DNA from 3 places in the Subtercola boreus genome. Region 3 is predicted to be linked to each of the others. Evidence: predicted binding sites of a transcription regulator. Region 3 holds the regulator's gene; each other region holds the start of a gene.
The links. Region 3 encodes HrcA, which represses chaperone genes, less so after heat shock. Its sites were predicted from a motif close to TTNGCACTCGNNNNNNNCGAGTGCNAA; they were not measured.
Positions count from the first base shown of each region.

Region 1 (4,228 bases), 140 kb from region 3:
ACGCAGAACTCGTTGCCCTCGGGGTCTGCCAGGATCACCCACGGCGTCTCGCCCTGGCCGATGTCGACGCGCTGGGCGCCCATCGCCAGCAGCCGCTCGACCTCCGCGGCCTGGTCGTCGGGCACGAAGTCGAAGTGCAGCCGGTTCTTGCCGACCTTCTCGTCGGGCGAGTTCAGGAACAGCAGCGTCGGATTGGACCCGTCTGTATTCTGAAGCTCCAGCGACCCCTCGTCTTCGTCGACCACCACCCACCCCAGGGCGGCTTCCCACCAGTGGCCGATCGTGCGGAAGTCGTGGCAGTCCACGACGATCTCTTCGAACTTCAGCGTCATGCGTCCACGCTATCCGGCGCGACCGGGTTCGGCGAGAGCGTGCCCACCCGCCCCTGATTGGTCGGTCAGAAGCGCCCGCGCCCTGGCGTACTTGGCCGCCAGCCGACTCTGCGTCTCCGGGTCAAGCTGTTCGACCCGCCAGGGCGCGGTGTTGTCGTTGATGTCGGCGAGCTTCACCGCCAGCGCCGTTGGATTCCTGCGGATGGCCGCGTAGTAGTCGGCAGGCGAAACGTCGTCCGTGCGCGTCAGCAGTACGACCGCCTCGACGACGGCAGCAGGGATCCCCGCAGCGAGCAGGTTCTCGGCCGTGATCTCCGTGTCTTCGATGACGTCGTGCAACCACGCCGCAGCGACCTCGGTGGGATCGCTGAGCTGCGCAGCAACGCGCCCCGGATGCTCGATGTAGGCGGCCCCGAGCTTGTCGACCTGATCGTGGTGGGCGATGGTCGCGATCGCGCGCGCCGCCGCAACCGTTTCACGGCCGGTCGGATGATCGGCGAGCTGTGCGGCGTCGAATCCGTCTGACATGGTTCGAGCCTAGCGAGGGCGGCTCAGTCCCAGTCGAGGTAGTCCTCAATCGCCCAGGCGGTCTCCCCAGCGCGCGTCTCGGGGAACCGGTGACCCCCGCCTTCGATCTCGACGACACTCACAAGCCCCGGGGCGGAGTCGCGCAGAGCCGTGCCGTTGGCCGGGGGAGTGACGTCATCGTCGGTCGCCTGCACAACAAGCACCGGAATGCCCTCGGCCAGCGCAGGCGCCCCGTCATCCACGCCCAGCAGCAGCACGCCGTTCACGCGATCGTGGTTCTCGATGGCAACGGTACGTGCAACCACTCCGCCGCTGCCGTGGCCACCGATCCACGCATGTTCGATGTCGAGACCGTCGAGCACGTCGACGACATCCTGTGCCGTGTCGGTCTCGATGCGCACCACGCGAAAGTCTGCTGCGGAGACAAGGTGGGAGATCGTCCCGAGGCCATCGAGGTCGGATCCCCGGTCGGCCACGAGCACGAGCGCAGGGCCCGTCCCTTCAACCGCAAATGCGAAGGATCGCTCGCCCGACGTGAATATCTGTTTCTCGCTCATTGCTCCCAATATACGAGAGCGCGCCGCCGAACCGGCGCACCTGCCCGCCCCCGCCTCTCACCCGGTCCGCCGCCAGATCTCAGCGACGAGGATGTCTCGGCGCAGCCATTCTCGCGAAGCCGTGAGTTTTGATCCTTTCCTGCTCACCGCGGGATCCGGATGATCTTTACCCGTCTCACCGCATCATGGCTAGATTCGTGGCATGGGGATCCTGACGAAGCGCAACGGAATCGGCCGGCTCGAGGCGTTCAGCGACGCGGTGCTCGCGATCGTCATGACGCTGCTCGTGCTGGACCTTCTGCCGAGCGGTGCCCAGTCGCCCGAGCAGTTGCTCGACCACTGGCCCACCTACCTCGCCTACCTCGCCGCCTTCTTCACGATCGGCATCATCTGGCTGAACCACAACGAGGAGCTGGCGCGGGTCTCCCGGACCACCCCTGTTCTGCTGGTTCTGAACCTCGGCCTGCTGCTCGGTGCCTCCCTCGTGCCCTGGCCCACCGCGCTCATCTCCGACGCCCTGACCGAGGGCGACCACGACGCCCAGTTCGCCGCCATGGTCGTCTTCGCCGTCGTGGCCGCGGTGATCAGCCTGCCGTGGGTCGCTCTCGACCTCTACTTGGCACGGCATCCGGAGCTGCTGAACACCGCCACGGATGTCGCGTGGATGCGGCGGCACGCGTTGTACTCGGCCGGCACCCTCATCGTCGCGGTGGTAAGCGTCGTCGTGGCGATCTTCTCGCCCCTCGCGGCCCTCGTGCTGTACCTCGTCGTTGCGGCGGCGTTCCTGCTGGCGCGGCTCTTCGAGCGCGAGGCGGCCGCGGCGCCGGACCCCGAGGCGCGGGAGCCCGCAGCGTCGGAGCCGACGGAAGACGACTGAGGTTGGCGCGGTCGGTGGCACGCCGCCAAATTTCTGCCGAAAAGTTGTTGGCACTCTCAGGGATCGAGTGCTAGCATTTTCTGCAGAAATTGAGTCACACCGACTCACACACGTGGAAGGGGAATCCTCATTATGGCAATGTCTTTTGATCCTTTCAGCGAACTGGACCGCCTCACCGGCAACCTGCTCCAGTTCCGCCCGGGGCCGAAGTTCATGCCCGTCGATCTCTATCGAGACGGCGACCGGTACATTCTGAACGCCGACCTCCCCGGCATCGACCCGGGCTCCGTCGACGTGGATGTGGACGGTCAGCTGCTCACCATTCGCGCCCAGCGCACCGCCGCGACCCAGGAGGGCGCGAAGTGGCTGGTGCAGGAGCGACCCAACGGCACCTACCTCCGCCAGTTCAGTCTCGGCGAGGGCGTCGCATCGGAGAGCATCTCGGCAACCTACGACAATGGGGTGCTGTCGGTGATCATCCCGGTCAGCGAGAAAGCGAAACCCCGCAAGATCCAGGTCGGCACACCTGACAGGGCCGCCGAACAGAAGACGATCTCCGTCTGACGGACGGCCGGGGGTGGAGTCTCCCACCTCCGGCCCCCCACGCGCAGGATGGGAGGTGTTGTGCGCGTGTATACAGCCGATTCCGTGTCGAAAGAGTCGGTCGATGAGCGGTTCGCAGAAATCGTCTCCGGCGATCAGGAACTCGTCGACCTCGCCTTCTGGATGATCATCCGCGAGAACTGGCCCTCAGTAGTGAAAACCGGCTGCACCACAGATCGCCCGGACCACCCGCGTCACCGCTCAGCAGCTCCCGGGGGCCCGAAAGGCGTGGTGCGTGCCTCGACGGTCGACCCGTGGACCAGGTCGCCCCCGCAGTACCCATAACCGCACTCAGAACGGAGGGAAGCGAGCTCGAGAACGGCTCGCTTCCCTCCGTCGTTCTCTCGGTTCGAATGCCTCTGCTCGAATGGGCGATGAGCGCAAGTTTCAGCCGAGGAGGGCTCGCAGCCGGCCCGGCTCTTGGTGTTCGGGTCGACTGAGACGAGCAGTCAGGCTGACTTGGGAATGCCCCGGTCGGCTGAGCCGCCGTCGGCACGGCGCCCGAACTTCTTCTCGTAGTACGCCCTGATCTCGGCAACGATGGCGCGCTCTTCAGCAGTGATGGGATCGGCCTTGCCTTCGGCGATCAGCCCCGCTAACACGCTGGGGCGCTTGGACTCACTCACGATCGGTACCTCCTAGGTCAATTCTGGGCGAGTGGTGACGGAATGTCCACATCTGGAAGATCGTCCCCACCGACGACGGACTCTGTCACGGCGACAATCATCTGTAATTCGGTCGCGGTTGCGTCGCTCTGCAGCACTGCAAGCGTTCGGAGCCCGAGGTCGCGGTCGGAGCCCACTCGCGAACGTGCGAGGTTCAGAGCCCATTCGGCTCGATCCCACCACTCTTGTCGCTCAGCACTACGTCGCGCAGTTCGCGCACCGACGCGGGCCGCAGCGAAGGCGACACCCGCACCGAGAAGCGCGAAGATTCCGGCGGCAGGCGGTCCGCTCCAGAATTGACGCCAGAACGGGTCGTCGAGTGTGAACGGGGGGAAGAAGCCTCGCGCGATCGCACCGATCGCTATGCCACCCAGCACCCAAAGGATCAGCGGGCAACGGTGAGAGCGACGTAACATGATTAGTACTCATCATACAGGTTGGGCTGCCAACGCGGGTCGTCTGATCTCAGCCAACGACCCTGCTAGCCTGACGAAATGGTTGACCAGCCGCTGCGCGACGAACTCGCCGCCTTCGTCGCCGAGCGCGACTGGGCCCAGTTCCACACACCGGAGAACCTCGCCAAGAGCATCGCGATCGAGGCCGGCGAGCTGCTCGAGTGCTTCCAGTGGGCTCCGGATGCTGCGCCCGACCGGGTGCGCGAAGAAC
Region 1 covers NZ_VFOO01000001.1:1,591,286-1,595,513, reverse strand. The annotation lists gene FB464_RS07485 (VOC family protein) at 1-332, opposite strand, end outside; gene FB464_RS07480 (phosphohydrolase) at 342-860, opposite strand; gene FB464_RS07475 (alpha/beta fold hydrolase) at 884-1,417, opposite strand; gene FB464_RS07470 (TMEM175 family protein) at 1,620-2,294, shown strand; gene FB464_RS07465 (Hsp20/alpha crystallin family protein) at 2,427-2,858, shown strand; gene FB464_RS19755 (hypothetical protein) at 3,347-3,523, opposite strand; gene FB464_RS07460 (nucleotide pyrophosphohydrolase) at 4,057-4,228, shown strand, end outside.
Region 1: the regulator HrcA is predicted to act here: its motif matches at 2,342-2,368, upstream of FB464_RS07465 (Hsp20/alpha crystallin family protein).

Region 2 (4,228 bases), 1.3 Mb from region 3:
ACGACAGCGACACCGAGTTCATGCAGAAGCGGTCGCCCGTCGGCGTCGTCGGTGCGTCGTCGAACAGGTGGCCGAGGTGGGATCCGCAGTTCGAGCAGCGCACCTCTGTGCGAACCATGCCGAGGCTCCGGTCTTCGATGAGCTCGACGGCGTCGGAGTCCTTCGGTGCATAGAAGCTCGGCCAGCCGCAGTGCGAGTCGAACTTGGTGTCGCTGCGGAACAGTTCCTGGCCGCAGGCCTTGCACTTGTAGACGCCCTCGCGCTTCTCATCGAGCAGTTCACCCGTCCACGGGCGCTCCGTGGCGGCCTGGCGGAGCACGGCGTACTCCTCTTTGTCGAGCTTCCTCTGCCATTCCTCGTCGGTCTTCGATACTTCGTAGCTCATGGGGGGATACTTCTCTCGTCTCAGCGGGCCGCCAACTATCTTCACAGTAAACTCGGGGCCGTGTCTGACAATTCCATCATTCAGAAGAGGTTCAGCGAGCTCACGACGACCGAGCTCTACGCGGTGCTGAAGCTCCGCACCGATGTCTTCTACGTCGAGCAGAAGGTCGATGAGAGCGAGTTGGATGACCGTGACCGTGAGCCTTCGACCGAGCACTTCTGGCTGGCCGACGGCCCGCGGGTCATCGCCTATCTCCGCGTGCTCGAAGACGCGGAGCCCGAACACCTCGACGCCGCCCGTGTCATCGGCCGGGTGGTGGTCTCGGCGGAGCACCGTGGGCAGGGCCACGCCCAGGTGCTGCTCGCCCGGGTCGTGGAACAGTTCGGCGGCGAGGCGATGCTGCTGCACGCGCAGAGCTACACCGCGGGGCTGTACGCGAAGTTCGGATTCGAACCGTTCGGGCCGGAGTTCAGTGAGGCAGGCATCCTGCACACGACGATGTATCGCGCGGGCATCCGCTGACCGTGTGACGCAGGTTGAGCACGCTGGTGCGGCGGGAATTCAGCGCCGCGCCGTACATCTGCTGCCAAGGTGCCGCGCCCTAGAATGGGCCGAACCAGCGGCAGAACGGGTAGGAGGGAGCAGGGCGATGGCAGACACCGGAACCAGTCCCGCGCCCGAATCCTCCCGCGCCGGCTCCTCGCCGCTCCCCGAACGCGACCAGCGCATCCTCGAGTTCGAACGCACCTGGTGGACGCATGCGGGAGCGAAGGAACAGGCCATCCGCTCGGAGTTCGGTCTCTCCGCGGCGCGGTACTACCAGCTGGTGAACGCCCTGCTCGACTCCCCGGTCGCCCTGGCGTTCGATCCGATGCTCATCAGACGGCTCCAGCGCGTGAGAGACACCCGAACGGCAGCCCGCGCTGCCCGTCTCCTTCCGCCCGGCGAATAAGAACGGTCCCTCCGCACCAATGGCTTCAGAACCCAGCGACTCCTTCGACAACCTGCCGGCCGACGTCGTGCGCCGTGGCGTGCACCGTGGGCCCCGTCCCCGTGGCCGGGGCTGGATCACGTTCGCGTGGGCGGCGCTCGCCACCGGTGTCCTCGTGGGTGCGGGTGCCCTCGGGCTGAATCTCATCAACACCGATCTCTCCGGTTCCGATTCGTCGTCGGCCGGCGGGGCGGTCTCGAGCGACCCGGCAACGGTGACACCGACCCCCACGGTGGTTCCGACGGTGGATCCGGCCATCCCCGTCACCATCCTCAACGGCACGGATGTCTCGGGCCTCGCCACCCGGGCCGGTGGGCAGGCGACAGATGCCGGCTGGTCGGTCAGCACCGAGGCGAATGCGAGCGCAACAGACGTGACGACGTCGACCGTCTTCTACTCCGGCGCCGATGACGAGGGTGCAGCCAAGGGCCTCGCGGAGAGCCTCGGAGGCATCGCCGTCGCAGTCTCCGACCAGTACGAGGCCGGTACTCTCACCGCGGTGCTCGGAACCGACTACACCGACCCTGCCGGCTAGGCCGCCGTCCCGTCATATTTCGGGATTGTTTAATCCTTGTTGAGTTGTGATCACGAGACCGCATTCTGCTTCGTTGCACCGTTTTACTGGGAAACGGGTCACTTCAGTCGGAGTGATGGTGAGCAACACAGCAACAGGGAGTAACAATGGCGAACGGAACCGTCAAGTGGTTCAACGCTGAAAAGGGCTACGGCTTCATCACGGTCGAGGGCGGTGGGCAGGACGTCTTCGTGCACTACTCGGCTATCGACATGGGCGGCTACAAGGTGCTCGAAGAGGGCCAGCAGGTGATCTTCGAGGTGGGTACCGGATCGAAGGGTCCGCAGGCGGAGTCGGTGCGGCTCGCATAACCCCGGCCGGGCATCCGATCTGCCTCTCGTCCTCTGGGCGTCACTTGCACTCTCACCTGTCGAGTGCCAGTATTGGTTTAGCACTCGTGCACGCTGAGTGCTAAACCTTTATGAATCTTTCATGACGCCCGGGAGGGACGAGAAACACACATGGCAAAGATTATTGCTTTCGACGAAGAGGCCAGACGCGGCCTCGAGCGTGGACTCAACATTTTGGCTGACGCCGTCAAGGTGACGCTCGGCCCGCGCGGCCGCAACGTCGTCCTCGAGAAGAAGTGGGGCGCCCCCACGATCACGAACGACGGTGTCTCCATCGCCAAGGAGATCGAGCTCGACGACCCGTACGAGAAGATCGGCGCGGAGCTCGTCAAAGAGGTCGCGAAGAAGACCGATGACGTCGCCGGTGACGGAACGACCACTGCGACCGTCCTCGCCCAGGCCCTGGTCCGCGAAGGCCTGCGCAACGTCGCAGCCGGTGCAGACCCGATCAGCCTGAAGAAGGGCATCGAGAAGGCTGTCGCGGCCGTCATCGCCGAGCTCGTCGCCAACGCGAAGGAGATCGAGACCAAGGAAGAGATCGCGGCCACGGCCTCCATCTCCGCCGGCGACCCCGAGATCGGTGCACTCATCGCCGAAGCCATCGACAAGGTCGGCAAGGAAGGTGTTGTCACCGTCGAGGAGTCGAACACGTTCGGCACCGTCCTCGAGCTGACCGAGGGCATGCGCTTCGACAAGGGCTACCTGTCGCAGTACTTCGTGACCGACCCCGACCGCCAGGAAGCCGTCTTCGAAGACCCCTACATCCTGATCGTCAACTCGAAGGTCTCGCAGATCAAAGACCTGCTGCCGATCGTCGACAAGGTCATCCAGGCCAACAAGCAGCTGCTGATCATCGCTGAAGACGTCGATGGCGAAGCACTCGCCACGCTCGTCGTCAACAAGATCCGTGGCATCTTCAAGTCGGTCGCCGTCAAGGCTCCCGGCTTCGGCGACCGCCGCAAGGCGCAGCTGCAGGACATCGCCATCCTCACCGGCGGACAGGTCATCTCGGAAGAGGTCGGCCTCAAGCTCGAGAACGTGACGCTCGACCTCCTGGGCCGTGCCCGCAAGGTCGTCATCACCAAGGACGAGACCACGATCGTCGAGGGTGCTGGCGACAGCGAGATGATCGCCGGTCGCGTGCAGCAGATCCGCAACGAGATCGAGAACACCGACAGCGACTACGACCGTGAGAAGCTCCAGGAGCGTCTCGCGAAGCTCGCTGGTGGCGTCGCCGTCATCAAGGCCGGAGCCGCGACCGAGGTCGAGCTCAAGGAGCGCAAGCACCGCATCGAAGACGCCGTGCGCAACGCCAAGGCCGCCGTCGAAGAGGGCATCGTCGCCGGTGGTGGCGTCGCACTCATCCAGGCTGGCAAGACCGCGTTCGAGAAGCTCGAGCTGGTCGGCGACGAGGCAACCGGGGCGAACATCGTCAAGGTCGCCATCGACGCTCCGCTCAAGCAGATCGCTGTCAACGCGGGTCTCGAGCCCGGTGTTGTCGCCGAGAAGGTGCGCAACCTGCCCACCGGCCACGGCCTCAACGCCGCAACCGGCGAGTACGTCGACATGCTCCTCGCGGGAATCAACGACCCGGTGAAGGTCACGCGCTCTGCTCTGCAGAACGCCGCATCCATCGCCGGACTGTTCCTCACGACCGAGGTCGTCGTCGCTGACAAGCCCGAGCGCAACCCCGCACCCGTGGGCGACCCGTCGGGCGGAATGGACTTCTAAGTCCCTTCTGACCAGCAGTTACAGCGGGTCGGTCTCTTCGGAGGCCGGCCCGCTTCTTCTATGCCCGTTGGGGAATATATCGTCCTGCTGTTGCGGTTCCCAGAGAACTGTGGCTAGTGTGGGCAACCGCGGCAGTCAGCCGCAGACGAATTTTCGAGACGCCCGAGGAGGTGAGCCAGATGACGAACCCAGCAACA
Region 2 covers NZ_VFOO01000001.1:392,413-396,640, forward strand. The annotation lists gene msrB (peptide-methionine (R)-S-oxide reductase MsrB) at 1-385, opposite strand, end outside; gene FB464_RS01920 (GNAT family N-acetyltransferase) at 446-907, shown strand; gene FB464_RS01925 (DUF3263 domain-containing protein) at 1,035-1,337, shown strand; gene FB464_RS01930 (LytR C-terminal domain-containing protein) at 1,357-1,911, shown strand; gene FB464_RS01935 (cold-shock protein) at 2,058-2,261, shown strand; gene groL (chaperonin GroEL) at 2,412-4,031, shown strand.
Region 2: the regulator HrcA is predicted to act here: its motif matches at 2,339-2,365, upstream of groL (chaperonin GroEL).

Region 3 (4,228 bases):
CATGCAGTCGGCAGTACCGCACGTTCTGAAGACGCTCGACCGCACCCACGACCCTGAGCGTGTGCCGGAGGTCGTGCAGTGGGCGCGGGACGCCGGACTCCAGGTGAGCGTCGACCTCATCTACGGCACGCCGGGGGAGTCGCTCGGCGACTGGGAGCGCTCGCTCGATGCCGCCCTCGCGATGCAGCCCGACCACCTCTCTGCCTACGCCCTCATCGTGGAGCAGGGCACCAAGTTGGCCCGCCAGATCCGGTCGGGCGTGTACCCCGTGCCCGACGACGACCTCGAGGCCGACATGTACGAGCTGGCGGATGCGCGGCTCTCCAGCGCCGGCTACGAGTGGTACGAGGTGAGCAACTGGGCGCGCTCAGCGTCCGCTGCCCCCGCGACGCCCAACGCCGACGCCCTCACCGGCCCCGCCACACCGACGAGCGAGTTCCGTTCCCGCCACAACCTCGCCTACTGGCAGGGTCACGACTGGTGGGGCATCGGTCCCGGCGCGCACAGCCATGTGGGCGGCACCCGCTGGTGGAACGTGAAGCACCCGGCGGCCTATGCCGAACGCATCCTCTCCGGTCACTCACCCGCCGCGGGCCGCGAGACGCCCGACGGGGAGTCGAGGGAGATCGAGCGCGTGCTGCTGCTGGCGCGCATCCGATCCGGCCTCCCCATCGCGACCCTGGCAGCAGAAGCCCGGCAGCAGATCGCTGGTCTCATCGCCGACGGCCTGATAGACGGAAGAGCCGCCCTCCGCGGATCAGTGGAACTGACCCTGCGGGGGCGGCTGCTGGCTGACGCAGTGGTGCGCCGCCTCACCTGACCGGGCGCCCCGATCGATGACCGGGGCGCTCGGCAGGCGCTACTTGATGAACTGGATCGCGCACCACTTCGGGTAGGTGTAGCCCTCGCCCTTGTTCGCGGCGATTGCGGCGATGATCGCGAAGACGATGCTGATGATCCAGACCGCGAGCACGATGACGGCGCCGATGAGCACGATCGTCAGAATGTAACCCACGATGTAGCCGATCAGGATCGTCAGTTGGAAGTTGAGCGCCGTCTTCGTGTGCTCGCGGATGAACTCACCCCGGTCCTTCAGCACCAGGTAGCCGATCAGCGCCGGGAGGAACCCGAAGATGATGCCGCCGACGTGGATGAGGGTCGACCAGAGGCGCTGGTCTTCGGGGCGCATGGGTGCCACCGCGGGGTAGCCGGGCGCGGCCGGCGGGGGAGTGGGCGGGCCTTTGGGAGGGTAGTCGCTCATGGGTGGGGCCTTTCGTTGGATGACGATATCGAGGGACGTCGGGAAGGGAGGTGTTACTTGATCCAGCGGTAGTTGACGGGGTAGCGGTAGCTGCCGCCGCCGTTCACCCGCACGCCGCCGATGATTGCGAAGACGAGGTTGACGATGACGACGGCCCAGAGCACGAGGCCGAGCAGGAGGGCCAGGATCCAGCCCACGAACGGGACGAAACCGAGGATGGCCGACAGGATGTTCAGCACGACGATCGCCGCGGTGACGTTGATCGTCCAGTTGAGGGCTTCCGTGCTCTCCTGCCTCACGCGGGGCCCGCGGTCCTTGAAGACGAGGTGGATGACCAGGGCGGGAACCAGCGGAATGATGTTGCCGAAGTGGGAGAGACTGGCCCACAGCTTGTCGTCTTCGGCTGAGAGGGGAGCCGCGGGCGGCTGGGCGGGTTGCGAAGCGGTCGGATCGGACAACGGGGTCTCCTTTCTGGGCAGAGATAAGCACAAGATAGCGCCAGTGACCGGCCCGGGGCAATGATTTATGCTCAGCGTGTCGTCGACGGGGGCAGACCTTGCGCATCCGTCGTTATATAATTGGCACTCTGATCACGGGAGTGCTAAGCCGGTCGAGGAAGGTGGGGCGTCATGGTCTCCGAACGCAGCCTCGAAGTCCTGCGCGTCATCGTGCACGACTATGTGGAGTCCCGCGAACCCGTCGGCTCGAAGTCCATCGTCGACAGGCATTCCTTCGGCGTCTCGGCCGCGACCATCCGGAACGACATGGCCCTCCTCGAGGAGGAGGAGCTCATCACGGCTCCGCACACCTCTTCGGGCCGCATCCCCACGGACAAGGGCTACCGGCTCTTCGTCGACCATCTCTCCGAGCTGAAGCCGCTCACCGCTGCGCAACGGCAGGCCATCGAGACGTTCCTCGGGTCATCCGTCGACCTCGACGACGTGCTCGCGCGAACGGTGCGCCTGCTCTCCCAGCTCACCCAGCAGGTCGCGATGGTGCAGTACCCGTCGCTCTCCACCGCGAAGGTGCGCCACATCGAGGTCGTCGCCCTGGCACCCCTTCGCATGCTGACCGTCGTCATCACCGACACGGGCCACGTCGAGCAGCGCATCGTCGAGGTGCCCGCCGACATCGACGACGCGTTCCTGGCCGATCTCCGCACGAAGGCCAACGCCTCGGCTTCGGGCCTCGGCCTCGATGCCGCGGCCGCGCGCCTCGCCGAGCTCAGCGACCAGTTCAGCCACGACCGGCGGGCTTCCGTCGCCGCGGTCAGCAGGGCGCTCATCGAGCAGGTCACAGCGAACCGGCAGGAGAAGCTCATCATCGCCGGGGCAGCGAATCTCGTCCGCACCGAGGGTGACTTCGCCGGCAGCATCCTCCCGGTGCTCGAGGCCGTCGAGGAGCAGGTCGTGCTGCTTCGGCTGTTCAGCGAGATGCAGGCCGACCAGCACGGGATGTCGGTGCGGATCGGTCGCGAGAACGCGCCGTTCGGCCTGGCCGAGACCTCGGTGCTCGCGAGCGGCTACAGCGGGGCCGGCACCGCGCTGGCGAGGCTCGGCGTACTCGGACCGACCCGCATGGACTATTCCACGAACATCCAGGCCGTCCGCGCGGTCGCCCGCTACCTCTCGAAGACCCTGGGCGAGAACTAGCCCCGGAATATTCCTCCACACTTTCCCCTTCACTCACCAAACAAAGGAGAAGCCCTTCGTGGCTGACCACTACGACGTTCTCGGTGTCGAACGCACCGCGACCCCCGACGAGATCAAGAAGGCCTACCGTCGGCTCGCCCGCGAACTGCACCCTGACGTGAACTCTGCTCCGGATGCTGAGGAGCGCTTCAAGGCAGTGACCCACGCCTATGACGTGCTGAGCGATCCCGGGCAGCGCCAGAGCTACGATCGCGGACCGCAGGCCGGTTTCGGCGGCGGTGGCGGCGGAGCCCAGGGTTTCGGCGGTTTCGGCGACATCTTCGAGACCTTCTTCGGCGGGCAGCAGGGCGGCCAGCGCGGCCCCCGCTCGCGTGCCGAACGCGGGCAGGACGCCCTGCTCCGCGTCGAGGTCGACCTCAGCGAGGTCATCTTCGGCACCCACCGCGACCTCGAGGTCGACACCGCGATCCTCTGCGAGACCTGCCAGGGTTCCTGCGCCCAGCCGGGCACGCATGAGGTGACGTGCGACATCTGCCACGGAACGGGCCAGATCTCCCGCACCGTGCGTTCGCTGCTCGGCAACGTGATGACGAGCTCGCCCTGCGGCACCTGCCGTGGGTATGGCACGATCATCCCGGCCCCCTGCGTCACCTGCCAGGGCCAGGGCCGCGTGCGCGCCCGCCGCACCATTCCCGTCGACATCCCCGCGGGCGTCGACACCGGCCTCCGCCTGCAGATGCCCTCCCAGGGCGAGGTGGGACCCGCCGGCGGGCCGCAGGGCGACCTCTACCTCGAGGTCAAGGTGCGTCACCACGACATCTTCAGCCGCAACGGCGACGATCTGCTCTGCACCCTCGAAGTGCAGATGTGGGACGCGGTGCTCGGCACGACGACCACGCTGAAAGCGCTCGACGGCGACGTCGAGGTCGAACTGCGGCCGGGCATCCAGAGCTCGGAGGTGCTGACGGTCAAGTCGCGCGGCGTGACGAAGCTGCGGGGCGGCGGCCGGGGCGACCTGAAGATCGGAGTGCAGGTCGTCACTCCCACGAAGCTCGACCACAAGCAGAAGGAGCTCATGAAGCAGCTCGCTTCGGCGCACAAGTACCCGGCGCCGTCGCTCGGGCAGTTCCAGCAGGGACTCTTCTCGAAGCTCCGCGACCGCTTCATGAACGCCTGAGCGGCGACCGGTCGATGAGTTCCCTGTTCATCCGTGAAGATCTGGCGTCGATCCCGCACGAGGTGCGCGACGTCGTGTCGCTGCACGGCGAGGAGCAGAAGCACGCCGTGACGGTGAACCGCATCCGGGTCGGCGAGG
Region 3 covers NZ_VFOO01000001.1:1,730,451-1,734,678, reverse strand. The annotation lists gene FB464_RS08165 (coproporphyrinogen-III oxidase family protein) at 1-820, shown strand, start outside; gene FB464_RS08160 (DUF4870 domain-containing protein) at 860-1,261, opposite strand; gene FB464_RS08155 (DUF4870 domain-containing protein) at 1,315-1,719, opposite strand; gene hrcA (heat-inducible transcriptional repressor HrcA) at 1,891-2,913, shown strand; gene dnaJ (molecular chaperone DnaJ) at 2,972-4,090, shown strand; gene FB464_RS08140 (16S rRNA (uracil(1498)-N(3))-methyltransferase) at 4,105-4,228, shown strand, end outside.